4 regions of the Azospirillum sp. A29 genome follow, and region 3 is predicted to be linked to each of the others. Evidence: predicted binding sites of a transcription regulator. Region 3 holds the regulator's gene; each other region holds the start of a gene.
The links. The regulator LexA, encoded in region 3, represses DNA repair genes until DNA is damaged. The targets are predictions, from matches to a motif close to ATGTTCTANTTTGGTTC.
Positions count from the first base shown of each region.

Region 1 (3,707 bases), on a different replicon from region 3:
GATGATGCGGTTCAGCTCGGCCAGCGTCGCCGGCTCCTGCCGGCCCATGGCGGCGACGGCCTTGTCGGGGTTGCGGCGGCGGGGCGCTGCCGCCTCCGCCTCGATCATCGCCTGGACGCGGGCGGGGGCGGAGCGGATCATTCCGGGAATGGCCGCCGCCTCCGGCAAATTGGCCCAGTATTTCCGCGGCATCTCCGCCCGCATCGCCGTCGGGTTCACCCGCGCGGGATTGAAGGTGCTCTCGTAATAGCGCTGCCAGCCCTCGGCGAAGCGGTCGTCGCGGTCGAGCCCCTCCGGCCTCAAAGCCGCCGGCCCGACCGTCAGCGAGCGCCGGTCCCAATGCAGCGAGCCGACCGGCGTCAGGATCGACCAGACCAGGCTCTCGAAGCGCTCGACGAAGAAGGGGGCGGTCGCCTCGACGATGAAATTGTCGGGTTCGAACCACGCGACATAGCGCTCCGCCCCGTCGGGGTCGTGCACCTCATGGAAACGCAGGAAGGCGTGCATCTTGTGCAGGTCGCGCCGCACTGCCTTGTCCAGCATCGCCAGCTGGTGGACCAGCGGGTCGGCATGGTGGTCGAGGATGTTGCGTTCCCCCCGCACCACCCGGCAGACCAGCCGGTGCAGCAGGCCATAACGCTCCGGATCGCGGTGGCAGACCACGCTTTCGATCAGCGCCCCCACCGGCCGGGGCAGCGGAACCGGCGGGGCATCGGCCGGCAGGGGCGCCGTCCCGGTTTCCGGAGCGGTCCCGAACAGCGACGGCGCCGCCCCGCCGCTCCACACCACCTTGTCCGGATCGACGCCGAGGGCGACCAGCCCGCGCAGCGCGCGGCGGAAGCCGTCCAGGTCGGCGCCATCCTTCAGCTCCACATGCCGCATGGCTTGGCCCCTCAGAACAGGCTGAGCTGCTTGGGCGGCGCCACCAGCCTTTGCCGCAAATCGGCGCGGTCGGTCAGCCCGCCCGGGTGGTGGTCGGCGGCGATCAGGAAGGCGCGCGCCCGCTTCAGCCCCGACGACAGCCGCGCCACATCCTCCAGCCGCAGGGTGGTGTGGCGGCGCGCCTCGACGATCTTGTCGACCGCCCGCGCGCCCAGCCCCGGCACGCGCAGCAGCATCTCGCGGTCGGCGCTGTTCACGTCCACCGGGAAGCGCTCGCGGTTCTTCAGGGCCCAGGCCAGCTTGGGGTCGATGCCCAAATCCAGCATCCCGCCCTCGCCCCCGGCGGCGATCTCCTCCACCGTGAAGCCGTAATAGCGCAGCAGCCAGTCGGCCTGGTACAGCCGGTTCTCGCGCTGGAGCGGCGGCGGCTTGGCCGGCAAAGCGGAACTCGCCTCCGGGATCGGGCTGAAGGCGGAATAATAGACCCGGCGCAGCCCATAGCGGCGATAGAGCGTGTCGCTGGTCTCCAGCACCGACAGGTCGGTGGAGGCGTCGGCCCCGACGATCATCTGGGTGCTCTGGCCTGCGGGCGAGAAGCGGCGCTTTTCCTCCTTGGCCTCCAGGATGCGCTCGCCGACCTGCCCCATCACCGCCTTGATCGAGCTGCCGTCCTTCTCCGGCGCGAACTCCTTCAGGCTGCGATCGGACGACAGTTCGAGGTTGATCGACAGCCGGTCGGCCCACAGCCCGGCCTGCTCGATCAGCCAGGGGCTGGCCTCCGGGATCGTCTTCAGGTGGATGTAGCCGGCGAAGCCATGGTCGCGCCGCAGCGTGCGCGCCACCAGCATCAGCTGCTCCATCGTGTGGTCGGGCGAGCGGATGATGCCGGAGGACAGGAACAGCCCTTCGATGCAGTTGCGCTTGTAGAAGCCCAGCGTCAGCTGCACCACCTCGTCGACGCTGAACCGCGCGCGCCGCACGTTGGAGGAACGGCGGTTGATGCAGTAGGCGCAGTCGAACAGGCAGTAGTTGGTCAGCAGGATCTTGAGCAGCGAGACGCAGCGCCCGTCCGGCGTATAGGCGTGGCAGATGCCGGCCCCGGTGGTCGAACCGATGCCGTCCGGCCCGCCCGTCCGCCGCTTCGCCCCCGACGAGGCGCAGGACGCGTCGTACTTCGCCGCATCCGCCAGGATTTCGAGTTTGTCGAGCAGCGCGTCATCCACCGCGATGGCTTCCCTCTTCCTTCCAGATGTTCGCAATATGTTCTTTCAAAAGGAAAAGGCAAGCGGGGTGTCTTGAAAGCGGGCCGGAACGGGGCCACGTGCTCTACAACCGGATCCGGGCCCCTCTGGCGACTTAGACGTGGTCGCGATGTCGGATCTCTTCACCTGCTCTTGCGCCGACGGGCGTGACCGCACTTGGAGGGACTGATGCCCTTGCCCCTGAGACAGCGCCCCCGGCCTCCGGCATTCCCTGCTCCCGACCTTATCCCCAACGCGCGCTACCCCTCCGGCGCGCCGCACGGCTTTGCCGCCGCTCCTGGCGGTCGGCTTGCCGCCCTCCTGGCGGTTGGCTTTGCCGCCCTCCGGGCGGGCGGCTTCGTGCGCCTGCGGGGCGTCGGCGCCGGGCCCAGGGCCGAGACCCTGAAATCTTCCCCCGCCTCATTCCCAACCTTTTGACGAAGACGAGCATCGCCATGGACCACACCGAACGCCAGATCATCGACGACTTGTTCGCCAAGCTGCATCAGGCCGAGGCGCAATCCGGCCCGCGCGATCCCGAGGCCGAAGCGCTGATCCGCGAGCGGATCGCCCGCCAGCCGGCCGCCCCCTATTTGATGGCGCAGGCCATCGTGATGATGGAGCAGGCGCTCGCCGCCTCGCAGGGCCGCAACGAGGAGCTGGAGCGCCAGCTGCGCGAGCGTCCCGCCGCCCCCGCCGCCGCCGCCCCGGCCCAGTCCGGCGGCGGGGGCCTGTTCGGCAGCCTGTTCGGCGGCAGCAGCCGTCCCGCTCCGCAGCCCTCATATCCGGCGGCTGCCCCGGCCGCAGCCGCCCCGGCGGCCGCCATGCCGGCCGGCTCGCCCTGGGGCCGTCCGCCGGCCGCTGCCGGCACGCCCGCCTATGGCGACCCGCGCGTCGCCGGCTATGCCCAGCAGCCGCGGGCCGGCGGCGGCTTCATGGCCGGCGCCATGCAGACGGCGGCCGGCGTCGCCGGCGGCATGCTGATCGGCAGCGCGCTCTCCAGCATGTTCTCCGGCGGCGAAGCGATGGCGGGCGAGGCCGCCACCGCTGCCACCGACGCGGCCACCGCCGCCACCGACCATGTCGAACAGACGGTCGAGGACAGCGGCTGGGGCGATTTCGGCGGCGAAGAGGAGTTGTGAGTCCATCCCCCCAGGCGGCGCTCCGTTGAACTTAACGCCGCCTCTGGGGAACAAATTCCTATAGAATGGCGTCGGACTCACCGTTGCGGAGCCGACGCCATGCCTTCCCCTCCCCCCTGTTCAGGATCGCCTGCGCCAAGGCATGGGAGGGGGCATGGCAGGGGGGCCTCCCCGACCGATGGAACGCCGCCGTCCGCCCTGTTCCACAGCGTTCCATCCGGCCCCGTCGCCGACCCGCTGGATGGAACGGCGGCGTCCGGCGTGTTCCACGCTGTTCCAGCCGTCTCTCCCGTCGGCCCTGCCGGTGGAACGCTACCGCCCGGCGTGTTCCACGCTGTTCCAGCTGTCTTTCCCATCGGCCCTGGCGATGGAACGACACCGCCCGGCACGTTCCACGCTGTTGCAACCGCCTGCGGCTCCGCCCCGCCCTCAGGCCTTGACG
Region 1 covers NZ_CP170461.1:308,627-312,333, forward strand. Annotated here, with positions in the region: gene ABNQ38_RS07055 (UdgX family uracil-DNA binding protein) at 1-882, opposite strand, end outside; gene ABNQ38_RS07060 (putative DNA modification/repair radical SAM protein) at 894-2,105, opposite strand; gene ABNQ38_RS07065 (DUF2076 domain-containing protein) at 2,579-3,265, shown strand; gene ABNQ38_RS07070 (nucleotide sugar dehydrogenase) at 3,695-3,707, opposite strand, start outside.
Region 1: the regulator LexA is predicted to act here: its motif matches at 2,132-2,148, upstream of ABNQ38_RS07060 (putative DNA modification/repair radical SAM protein).

Region 2 (3,707 bases), 790 kb from region 3:
GCCTATCTGCGCAACAAGCCGCGGCCGGTCGGCGCCATCCTGAACGACTGCATCCTGCGCCGGCTGAACAACCCCGACCAGCTGTCGCGGGTCCATGCCTTCGACGGGCTGGCCGCCGCCGGCTTCTCCACCTTCGGCGAGCTGCTGGGCATCAACATCAACCAGACCCTGTCGGCGCTGATGTTCTTCGAGGTGCCGCCCGGCGCCGCCTTCTCCGACGACATGGTCGACCGCTTCCCGGTGCATTACGCCCGGTTCCAGAGCTATTTCATCGCCACCCGCTACAACCGGCTGGAGCTGCTGAGCCGCATCCGCAACAGCGTGATCGAACGGATGCACAGCTATCTCGACGCGCTGGTGACGCTGACCGGCGGCGTGCAGGAGACCGCCAGCTATGCCGCGCGCATCGGCGGCTCGATGTCGGCGATCGAGGCGACGCTGAACCGCCACGCCACCCTGTTCGACGGCCACGCCGACCGCAAGGAGGCGCTGGTCCGCGAATTCAACCAGCTGTCCACCGTGGTGAAGAGCATCGAGAAGGTGCTGGCGGTGATCGACGGCATCGCCAGCCAGACCAACCTGCTGGCACTCAACGCCACCATCGAGGCCGCCCGCGCGGGGGAGGCGGGGAAGGGCTTCGCCGTGGTGGCGGCGGAGGTGCGCAAGCTGGCCAACGACACCAAGCAGACGCTGGCCGATACCCGCCGCGCCATCGACCAGGTGGTGACCTCCGTCCGCTCCGTCGGCGGCCAGCTCGACGACACCAGCGCCCGCATGGACGAGGCCGCGACTGCCTCGCAGGAGTTGCAGACCGACATCCATGCGGTGATCGATGAGGTGGAGGGCGCCCAGAAGGCCATCGAAGGCCGCCTGTCCGACATGAACGACCATGCCCGCCGCATGGAGGACATCAACCGCTACATCGCCTTCCTGAAACAGCTCGACCGGGCGGGGTAAGCGGGCGGCGACCCGACACCTCACGCCAAAAACCCGTGCAGGAACCAGCGCGGGGTCTCGTCAGGGCGGTACAGGCCGGCGCGGAACAGCCAGAACCGCCGGCCGCCGTCATCCTCGACCCGGTAATAGTCGCGCACCGCCGGCCCCAGCGACCCTTGCCCACGCCACCATTCGCATTCGATGCGCTCCGGCCCCTCGGCCCGACGCACACGGTGGGGCACGCCGCGCCAGACGAACAGCAGCGGCGGGTCGTCGGGCAGCGGGGCGGTGGCCTCAACCGGCTCGGGCGGGGTCAGCAGGCGCAGGGGGCGCGGTTGCCCGGCGGGCCAGGGCTTCGGCGCCGGCAGGCGCTCCATCGGCGGATGCGGCGCCACGCAGCGCTCCGGCAGCCAGCTTTCCCGCGGCACCAGCCGCAGCACCGCCCGTCCCCCAGCCGCAGCGTCAGCCGGTCGACCAGTTCGGCCAGCTGGTCGTCATTCCCCTGGTCCCCGGCCTCCCCTCCGTCGATTGCGGTCTGGACGGCGGACAGCGGTCCCGTCTCGGTCGCCGACAGCACCAGGGTTTCCAGCCCCGGCCCCGACCCAAGTTCGATCCGCTCCAGCAGCGGGGCGAACAGCCGGGCGAGCGCCGCCGGGTCGCGCGCCGGGCGGCTGGTGCCGAGCGTCAGGCTCTGCGGTTCGTCGTCCACCCGCTGGTCGGTGCGGTGGGCATCCAGCCGCAGCCGGCGCGCCCCCTGCCCTGCCGCCTCCAGCCCCTTGCACAGCTTCCCCAGCAGATGGCGCAGCGCCCCGGCAATCGATTCGGGCGTGGCGATCGGTTCGGCGAAGGTCAGGCGCTCGCGATGGTCCGGCACCGGCCGGCGCGGGGAGATCGGCTCGTCCAGCCGGCCGAATGCCTGATCGTACCGTTGCATCAACCCGGCTCCGAACCGCGCCGCCAGCCCCGCCCGCGGCATGGCATGCAGGTCGCCGATCCGGCGCAGGCCCAGCGCATGCAGCCCCTCCACCGTCTCCGCCGGCAACCGCAGGGCAGCGAGCGGCAGGCCATCCAACGACTCGCGCCGCCTCTCCTCCGGACTGCCGAACCGCACCAGCCCCCAGGCGGCGGCCGGGGTGCCGGCGATGGCGGCGCGGGCGGCGAAGCCGGCGGCGCGCAGCCGGCCGGTCAGGTCGGCGGCCAGCGCCGGCTCGCCCCCAAAGAGATGGGCGCAGCCGGTGAGGTCGATCACCACCCCGTCCGGCCCGTCCGCCGCAGTCCAGGGGCTGTAACGCCGCGCCCAGTCGGCAATGCGGCCGAGCAGGGCCGAATGGGCCTCCGGCGTCGCCTCCGCCGCCTCCAGCATCGGTTCCAGCGCACGGGCATCGCTGAGGGTGTGGCCGGGAGCGATCCCCAGCATTGCCGCCGCCCGGTTGACCGCGACCACCGCCCGCCGCTGGCGCTCCGTCCGCAGCAGGACGAAGGGGCGTGCGCGCAACTCCGGCGGCATGAGCCGTTCCCGCGCGTCGGTCGGCAGGCGCGGCAGCCACAGGGCGAGGATGCGGCGCTTGGTTCTCTCTGCTCCGCGGGCCAATCCCTCTCCCCTCGATCGCCAAGAACAAACAAAGAACATTCTAGCGCTGACTTGGCCGCATGGGGAGTCTCTCCTTGGGTTCATCTTGCCGAAACGCTCGGTAGTGCCGACATTCCGTACATGACCCCACATCCCCCGTCTTTCGCCCGCCATCCGGTCGTCAGCCGTCTGGCTCCGCTCCTTCTCCTGCTGGCGGCTGGCGCCTGCGCGCCGTCGGACCTGCGCGACGACACGCCCGGCCGCGCCCAGGCCTTTCCGCCCGTCTACAACCAGACGGTCGTTCCCGGCGGGGGCGAGCGACGAACCTGGAGCCAGATTCAGGCGGAGCAGTCGCGGACCGACTCGAAGCCCGCCACCGCGGCCCGGTCCCGCCAAACCAGCGACAGCCAGAGCGACGACCGGCAAATCCGCCGCGACCCGGACGGCACCGACCAGCCGCCGCCCAAACGCCGCCGCGGCAGTTCGTCGCCGCCGCCCGACCCGGCCGCCCTGCCCCAGCCGCCGCGCCCGATCCCGGTGCCGCCCCCGCCCTCGTCCCAGAGCGCCACCGATGCCTTCAAACGCGACCTGATCCGGCCGGAGGTCGACCGCATGCGGACCGACGACGCCATGGGCCGGCTCGACCCGCTGGGTCAGCGCGACCTGATGCGGCGGGAGAACGACCTGCGCCAGTTCGGCGACCCGCTGGCGCGGTAGCGGCAACCCCGCCTCCCCCGTCGGCGGCGGTGTCGGCGCCGGTCCTGACGGCTTGACCCCGCCCCCGCTCAGCCGCCATACCGGCAGCTGGAGCTGAACGGACGGGGGATGCGGGCGCATGACGACGGTGACGGGGGCCTTCGGCAACGGGCTGACCACGCCGGTGTGGGTGTTGCAGCATCTGCTGGGCATCCTCGGCATCGGCATGTGGGCCGGACAGTCCGGCGGCACCGCGGTGTGGCAGGTGCCGGCCGCCGCCGTGACCGCCGCGCTGGCGGCGGGCTTCGCCGCCCAGATGGGCGTGCGGCTGCCCTATGCCGGGCCGGGGTTGGCCGCCTCGCTGGTGGTCGTCGGGTCGCTGGTCGCGCTGGGGGTGCGCGCCCCGGCGGTGGTGGCGGTGCTGGTTGCCGCGGTCGCCGCGGTGTTCCACGGTCATGCGCATCAGGGACCGCCGCTCTATTGGGCCGGTTTCGCGTCAGGGTTG
Region 2 covers NZ_CP170466.1:1,352,411-1,356,117, forward strand. Annotated here, with positions in the region: gene ABNQ38_RS21275 (methyl-accepting chemotaxis protein) at 1-957, shown strand, start outside; gene ABNQ38_RS21280 (DUF6504 family protein) at 978-1,331, opposite strand; gene ABNQ38_RS21285 (Y-family DNA polymerase) at 1,250-2,527, opposite strand; gene ABNQ38_RS21290 (hypothetical protein) at 2,648-3,223, shown strand; gene ABNQ38_RS21295 (HupE/UreJ family protein) at 3,342-3,707, shown strand, end outside.
Region 2: the regulator LexA is predicted to act here: its motif matches at 2,550-2,566, upstream of ABNQ38_RS21285 (Y-family DNA polymerase).

Region 3 (3,707 bases):
GCTGATGACCGGCATGGTGATGGGGGCGATCATGCTGGACCGCCACCCGTTGAGCATGCGGCTGGTCGCCTTCGCCGGGCTGGTCACCATGGCGATGGACCCGGAGGGGATGCTGGGGCCGAGCTTCCAGATGTCCTTCGCCGCGGTGGTGGCGCTGATCGCGGCATTCGAGCGTGGCAGCGTCAGGCTGGCGGAATGGCGGCGCGATGCGGGATGGATCGTGCGCGGATTGTTCTATGTCGGCGGGATTTTGCTGACCAGCGTGGTGGCGACGCTGGCGACCTTGCCCTTCTCGCTCTTCCATTTCCAGCAGATCGCCTTCTATGGCGTGCTGTCGAACCTGATCGCCATTCCCATCACGTCCTTCTGGGTCATGCCGTGGAGCCTGATCGCCTACGCGCTGCTGCCCTTCGGACTGGAAGCACCGGCGCTGATCGCCATGAACTGGGGCGACCGGGCGGTGATCTGGACGGCGGAGTTCTTCGGCCGTCTCCCCTGGGCTTCGCTGACCGTGCCGGCGATGCCGGCGGAAGGGTTCGCGCTGCTGGTGATGGGAGGGATCTGGCTGTGCCTGTGGACGCGGTGGTGGCGTTGGTTGGGAATGCTGCCGGTCCTGGCGGGACTGGCCTCGCCCATGCTGGCGGTGCGGCCGGATGTGCTGGTGGCCGGCGACGGGCCAGTGATGGCGGTCAGGCTGCCGGACGGACGGCTCAGCGCGTCGGTCAAGGGCGGCGGGCGGATGACCGAAACCTGGCGGGAGCGCGATGGCGAGCGGTCGGTGGCCGATCCCTGGCCGGCGGACGGAGGATGGAACGGGGGAGGGCGGTCACTGGACTGCGACGCGCTTGGCTGCCTGTACCGGGTGCAGGGAAAGACGGTGGCCTTGCCGCGGCTGCCGGATGCGCTGGATGAGGACTGCGGGGCAGCCGATGCGGTGGTGACGGCGGAGGTGGCGCGACGCTGCCGGGCGGATTTGGTGGTGGACCGCTGGGTGCTGCGGCATGAGGGCGCGCATGCGCTGAGGGTGACCGCGGAGGGAATAACGGTGGAGACGGTGCGCGGGCTGCGGGGAGATCGGCCCTGGACCGGAGGAAAGTGAGAGCAGCTTGGACTTCGCCGATCCCTTCCCCCGCGGATACGGAGGAGGGGATCGGCGGCTGGGCACAAAAAGCTCAGTACTTCCGGACCAGACCGACCAGCTTGCCCTGCACGCGGACGCGGTCGGCGCCGAAGATGCGGGTCTCATAGGCGGCGTTGGCGGGCTCCAGGGCGATGGTGTTGCCCTTGCGGCGCAGGCGTTTCAGCGTCACTTCGCCCTCGTCCACCAGAGCGACGACGATGGTGCCGTTCTCAGCCGCATCGCAGCGCTGGATGACGATGGTGTCGTGGTCGAGGATGCCGGCTTCGATCATCGAGTCGCCGGAAACCTCCAGAGCGTAATGGTCGCCACCGGTCAGCATGGAGGCGGGGACGTCGACGAAGGCGCTGTTGTCGCGCAGGGCCTCGATGGGCGTACCGGCGGCGATCCGGCCATAGAGCGGGAGCTGCACCGTCTCGTTCGCGGCGGCCGGGGTCGGGGCGGGGGGAGCGGTATCGCGGCCGGCGAAGGCGAAATCGCCCTTGATGACGTTGGGCTGGAACTTCGGCTTGGGAGCCGCGGTCCGGTTGCGGGAGGCGTCAAGACCCTCGGGAAGGCGGAGAACCTCCAGCGCACGGGCCCGGTGGGGCAGGCGGCGGATGAACCCGCGCTCCTCCAACCCGGTGATCAGGCGATGGATACCCGACTTGGACTTCAGGCCCAGGGCGTCCTTCATCTCGTCGAACGACGGCGAGACACCGCCCTGGCCAAGCCGTTCGTGGATGAACAGCAGCAATTCGTGCTGCTTGCGCGTGAGCATGGATGCCTCCCGGCTTGGGCCAGACTGAAGATGGAACAAAAACTAAACGTTGCTCCATGTTCTAGTTTGGTTCCTGCTGCGCGTCAAGCCCCCCATCGGCTTCTTTTAGAACTTGTGTGGAACATTTGGAACGCGGTGAAACAGTTTTCCGGGTGATGTTCACCTGTTCCAGTCCTCACCCAAGCGCCATGTCCGGCGCTCTGTTCAAGTCTAGACGCTGAGCACTCCATCCGTCAAAGGGAGCACGGTCACCATCGCGCCGGCCGGTTCCGGGTCGGCATGGGGCGGGCGGGGGATCAGGCAATCGGACTGGGCGTACAGGGTGGTGATGGCACTGTCCTGGCGGGCGAAGGGCGTGACGGTCAGGACACCGTCCGGGCCGGCGGCGAGGGTGGCGCGCAGATATTCCTCGCGCCGGTCGTTGGCCCTCAGCGCGCCGGTCAGGCGGGCGCGCAGCGGCAGGCGGTCATCCTCCGGCGGCAGGCCCTGCAGCACGCGCAGGATCGGGCGGAGGAACAGGAGCGCGGTGACGCCGGTGGACACCGGGTTGCCGGGCAGGCCGAGCAGCGGCACCGACCCGGCACGGCCGAACATCAGCGCCTTGCCCGGACGCATCGCCACCGTCTGCACCTCCAGCGCCACGCCGCGTTCGGCCAGCACATCGCGGACGAAATCGTAATCGCCATGCGCCGCCCCGCCGGTGGTGACCAGCAGGTCGCAGCCGGCCGCCCCCTTCGCCAGTGCCGCCACACTTTCCGGCGTGTCCCTGGCGACGCCCAGATTGTGGGCGAGCCCGCCCTGGGCGGTCACCAGGGCGCAGAGGCCAAGCGCATTGGTGCTGACGATCTGGCTCGGCCCCAGCGGGTCGCCGGGCAGGGCGATCTCGTCGCCGGTGGCGAGGACGGCGATGCGCGGCCGGCGGTGGACCGACAACCACGGCACGTTTCCGCCGGCGGACAGCGCGATGTCGCGCGCGGTCAGGCGCCGGCCCGTCGGCAGAAGCTCCTGACCGGCCGTGAAGTCGAAGCCGGCTTCGCGGACGAAGCGGCCGGCGGCCACGGCGCGGCCGATCCGCACGGTGGCGTGGTCGGCGCAGCAATCCTCCTGCATCACCACGGCGTCGGCACCGTCGGGCAGGGGCGCGCCGGTGAAGATGCGCACCGCTTCGCCCGTACCAACGCTGCCGGTGAAGGCGTGGCCGGCGGCGGATTCGCCGATGCGGCGCAGCGGGACGGGGGCCTCGGCGGTCGCGGCGGCGATGTCGGCGGCACGCACGGCCCAGCCATCCATGGCGGCGGCGTTGAAGGGTGGCTGGGTCAGTCGGGCGACCACCGGTTCGGCCAGCACACGGCCGAGAGCATCGGGCAGGGCGACCGTCTCCGCCGGGAGGGCGGCGAAGGCCGACAGGATGCGGGCGCGCGCCTCGGCGACGGGGATCATGGCGTCAGGCTCCGGTGGAGGAGGACGCGCCCCACTCGCCGCTCTTGCCGCCGGCCTTGTGAAGCAGACGCACGTCGGTGACGGTCATCCCGCGGTCCACCGCCTTGCACATGTCGTAGACGGTCAACGCTGCGACGGTGACGGCGGTCAACGCCTCCATCTCCACGCCGGTCTGGCCCTTCAGCTTGCAGGTCGCCGTCACGTCCACCGCGTTGCGGGCGGGATCGCAGGACAGGTCGACCTTGACCGAGGTCAGCATCAGCGGGTGGCACAGCGGGATCAGGTCGGGCGTGCGCTTGGCTCCCATGATGCCGGCCAGCCGGGCGACCGACAGCACGTCGCCCTTCTTCACCCCGCCCTGCATGATGA
Region 3 covers NZ_CP170466.1:560,251-563,957, reverse strand. Annotated here, with positions in the region: gene ABNQ38_RS17520 (ComEC/Rec2 family competence protein) at 1-1,099, shown strand, start outside; gene lexA (transcriptional repressor LexA) at 1,173-1,898, opposite strand; gene glp (gephyrin-like molybdotransferase Glp) at 2,109-3,338, opposite strand; gene moaC (cyclic pyranopterin monophosphate synthase MoaC) at 3,343-3,707, opposite strand, start outside.

Region 4 (3,707 bases), 150 kb from region 3:
ATGGTCATAGGCCGGCGCTTCGGCTTGGAAGGAAGCGCCGGCTCTGCCAGACTTGATCGCTGACGGGGCGGTTCCCTGGGAGGCGGCTCATGTCCGGCAATCTCACCTCCGGACGCGGCATCGGCCCACCGGAGTTCAGCGTCCGCACCACCGCGGGCGTCGAGCGGACCGGCAGCGCCACCGACCGCAACCACCGCCGCAACCCGCGGCGGGAACAGCAGGAGCGTGAGCAGGAGCGGCGCGAGCAGAGCCCGCCGAACCCGCAGCGCCGCCGCCTCTACGATCTGCTGTTCGATGAGGTCGACCAGTTCGACGGGCTGGACGACCGGCAGCGCAGCCGGCTGAAGGACAGCCTCCGCAACCATCTGTCCCGAAGCACCCCTGCCAAGCCGAACGCGGCGCCGTCGGTTCCCCATGACGAGGAGGCACTGGCCGAGGCCCTGCTGAAGGACCGGGCGGCGCCGATCCCGGTCGATCCCGAACACATCGTCCAGGCGGTCACCGCCGCAGCGCCGGAGCAGGATGCGGAAACCGCCCGGATGGCCGAACAGCTGCGCGACTGCCTTTCCCGCAACACCGACCGCGCGCGCAAGGTGGCGGTCTACCTGCATCTGCTGCTGACGCTGGAGGGCGCGTTCCGGCCGCATATGGTGATGGATGTGTAGCAGAGCCGGTTCTCACGACTCGTGATCGGGCCCTATTCCGCATCGACCAGGAACAGGACGCCTCGGCTTCCTTCCAGGACGCGATGGCTTTTGCCCGCCGGGACGACGAAAAAATCGCCCGCCGCCATGTCGATCAACTCGCCCTCGACGTCCAGCGTCATGTTGCCTTCCAGAACGAAAAGCGCCTCGTCAAATTCGGCATGGCTTTCCGGTGGAATGCCCGCCTCATCCATGCGGATGATTTTCAGATTGGCGTCGGCGATCTTGCCAATGATCCGGGATCTCCACGCCTGAGGCAGCGCCGTCGTTTCCGCAATCAGATTGATCATCTGCTTTCCTTCGCAAACCTTTGATCTGTCATTGATTTCTACTGCCAATTTCTGCGGCCAAAAAAAAGCCCGCCGCCCTCTCAGGCGGCGGGCTTCCGGACCCATCCGATGCTTTACTCCGGCGTGGAGGCTTCGCCGTCGGCTTCCGGGGTGCCCATCATCGCATCGGCGACCAGACCGGCGTTGCCGCGGATCTTGGCCTCGATGGCGTCGGCCATCTCCGGGTTGTTGCGCAGATAGGTCTTGGCGTTCTCGCGGCCCTGGCCGATGCGGGTGCCGTCATAGCTGAACCATGCACCCGACTTGTCCACCACGCTTGCCTGGATGCCGAGGTCGAGCAGCTCGCCGACCTTCGAGACGCCCTCGCCATACATGATGTCGAACTCGACCACGCGGAACGGCGGGGCCATCTTGTTCTTCACCACCTTGACGCGCGTCTGGTTGCCGACGACGGCGTCGCGGTCCTTGATCGCGCCGATGCGGCGGATGTCGAGACGGACCGAGGCGTAGAACTTCAGCGCGTTGCCGCCGGTCGTCGTCTCCGGGTTGCCGAACATCACGCCGATCTTCAGGCGGATCTGGTTGATGAAGATCACCAGGCAGTTCGACTTGGAGATCGAGCCGGTCAGCTTGCGCAGGGCCTGGCTCATCAGGCGGGCGTGCAGGCCGACATGGCTGTCGCCCATCTCGCCTTCCAGTTCGGCGCGCGGCACCAGCGCCGCGACCGAGTCGACCACCAGCACGTCGATGGCGCCGGAGCGCACCAGCGTGTCGGCGATCTCCAGCGCCTGCTCGCCGGCATCCGGCTGGGAGATCAGCAGCTCGTCGATGTTGACGCCCAGCTTGCGGGCATAGGACGGGTCGAGCGCGTGCTCCGCATCGACGAAGGCGCAGGTGCCGCCGGCCCTCTGGGCCTGGGCGATGGCGTGCAGGGCCAGCGTGGTCTTGCCCGAGCTTTCCGGCCCGTAGATTTCGACGATGCGGCCCTTCGGCAGGCCGCCGATGCCCAGCGCGATGTCGAGACCGAGCGAGCCGGTGGAAATCACCTCCGTCTCGACCAGGTTCTCCTTGGCGCCGAGCTTCATGATCGAGCCCTTGCCGAACGCGCGTTCGATCTGGCTCAGGGCGGCATCGAGCGCCTTCTGCTTGTCCATGGAATCCTTCTCGACCAAACGAAGCTGTGCGGACGACATGCCCGGTACCCCTCTCTTAGAACACACGGTCGGCGCTCTTGCAACGAGGCTGAATGTACTCTCTTCGTTCTTGTTTGCAAGCGCCGATGTTGCCTGTGCGTTCCTATTTTACCGGGGTTATCCGGGCTCGTTTTCGCGAACGAATTCGCTCCTCCGCCTGCCCGTCACCGCCCCCCTAGCGCCCGTCGCGGATGACCTCCTTCACCTTGGAAGCCAGCTGCTTCAGCGAGAAGGGCTTGGGCAGGAAATGGGCGACTTCGACGCCGTCGATCTCGCCCAGCCGGTCCTCGGCATAGCCGGAGATGAAGATGACCCGCATCTCCGGGCGCAGCCTGCGGACATGGCGGGCCAGCGTCGGGCCGTCCATCTGCGGCATCACCACGTCGGTGATCAGCAGGTCGATGGAGGCGCCGTTGCTCTCGATCTGCTGCAAGGCCGCCTCGCCGTTCTTGGCCTCCAGCACCTGATAGCCCTTGTTGCGCAGCGCACGGGCGGAGAAGACGCGCACCGCGTCCTCGTCCTCCACCAGCAGGATGATGCCGGTGCCGGTCAGGTCGCTGCCGCGCCGCTCGCGCGGCTCCGCCGTATCGACCGGGCGCAGCTCGCCCTGGTGGTGCGGCAGCAGGATGGTGAAGGTGGTTCCCTCCCCCACCGCCGAATCGACCAGCACGAAGCCGCCGGTCTGACGCACGATGCCGTAGACCGTCGACAGGCCGAGCCCGGTGCCCGATCCGACCTCCTTGGTCGTATAGAAGGGCTCGAAGATGCGCTGGAGATTCTCCCGCGCGATGCCGCAGCCGGTGTCGATCACCTCGATGGAGACGTAGCTGCCGGCGGGCACCGTCTCGTGCTCCCGCCGTTCCGGCTGGCTGACGACGTAATTGGTGGTGTTGACGATCAGCTTGCCGCCGCCGGCCATGGCGTCGCGGGCATTGACCACCAGATTGATGATGACCTGCTCCAGCTGGTTCTGGTCGACCTTGACCAGCCCCAGGTCGCGGCCATGGATCATCTTCAGCTCGATGTTCTCGCCGATCAGCCGGCGCAGCAGGTTCGCCAGCTCCGCCAGCACGTCGGTCACGTTGATGACGCGCGGCTGCAGGGTCTGCTGGCGCGAGAAGGCCAGCAGCTGCCGCACGAGGTTGGCGGCGCGGTTGGCGTTCTGCTTGATCTGCATGATGTCGCTGAAAGACTGGTCGCCCGGCTTGTGCCGCAGCAGCAGCAGGTCGCAGAAACCGATCATCGCCGTCAGCAGGTTGTTGAAGTCGTGCGCCACGCCGCCGGCCAGCTGGCCGACCGCCTGCATCTTTTGCGACTGAGCGAACTGGGCCTCCAGGCTCTTGCGCTCGGTCATGTCGATAAAGTGCAGGATCAGGCCCACCCCGTCCCCCCTGCCGCCATCGCCCCTGGCACCATCCGCACGGCCATCGCCACGGCCATCCGTCCGCACCGGGTTGGCGAGGCGCCGGGCATAGAGCTGGGCGGTCAGCTCGCGCCCGCCGGACAGCCGGACCTCCAGC
Region 4 covers NZ_CP170466.1:712,276-715,982, forward strand. Annotated here, with positions in the region: gene ABNQ38_RS18210 (glycosyltransferase family 2 protein) at 1-1, shown strand, start outside; gene ABNQ38_RS18215 (hypothetical protein) at 90-665, shown strand; gene ABNQ38_RS18220 (cupin domain-containing protein) at 698-994, opposite strand; gene recA (recombinase RecA) at 1,108-2,187, opposite strand; gene ABNQ38_RS18230 (ATP-binding protein) at 2,363-3,707, opposite strand, start outside.
Region 4: the regulator LexA is predicted to act here: its motif matches at 2,241-2,257, upstream of recA (recombinase RecA).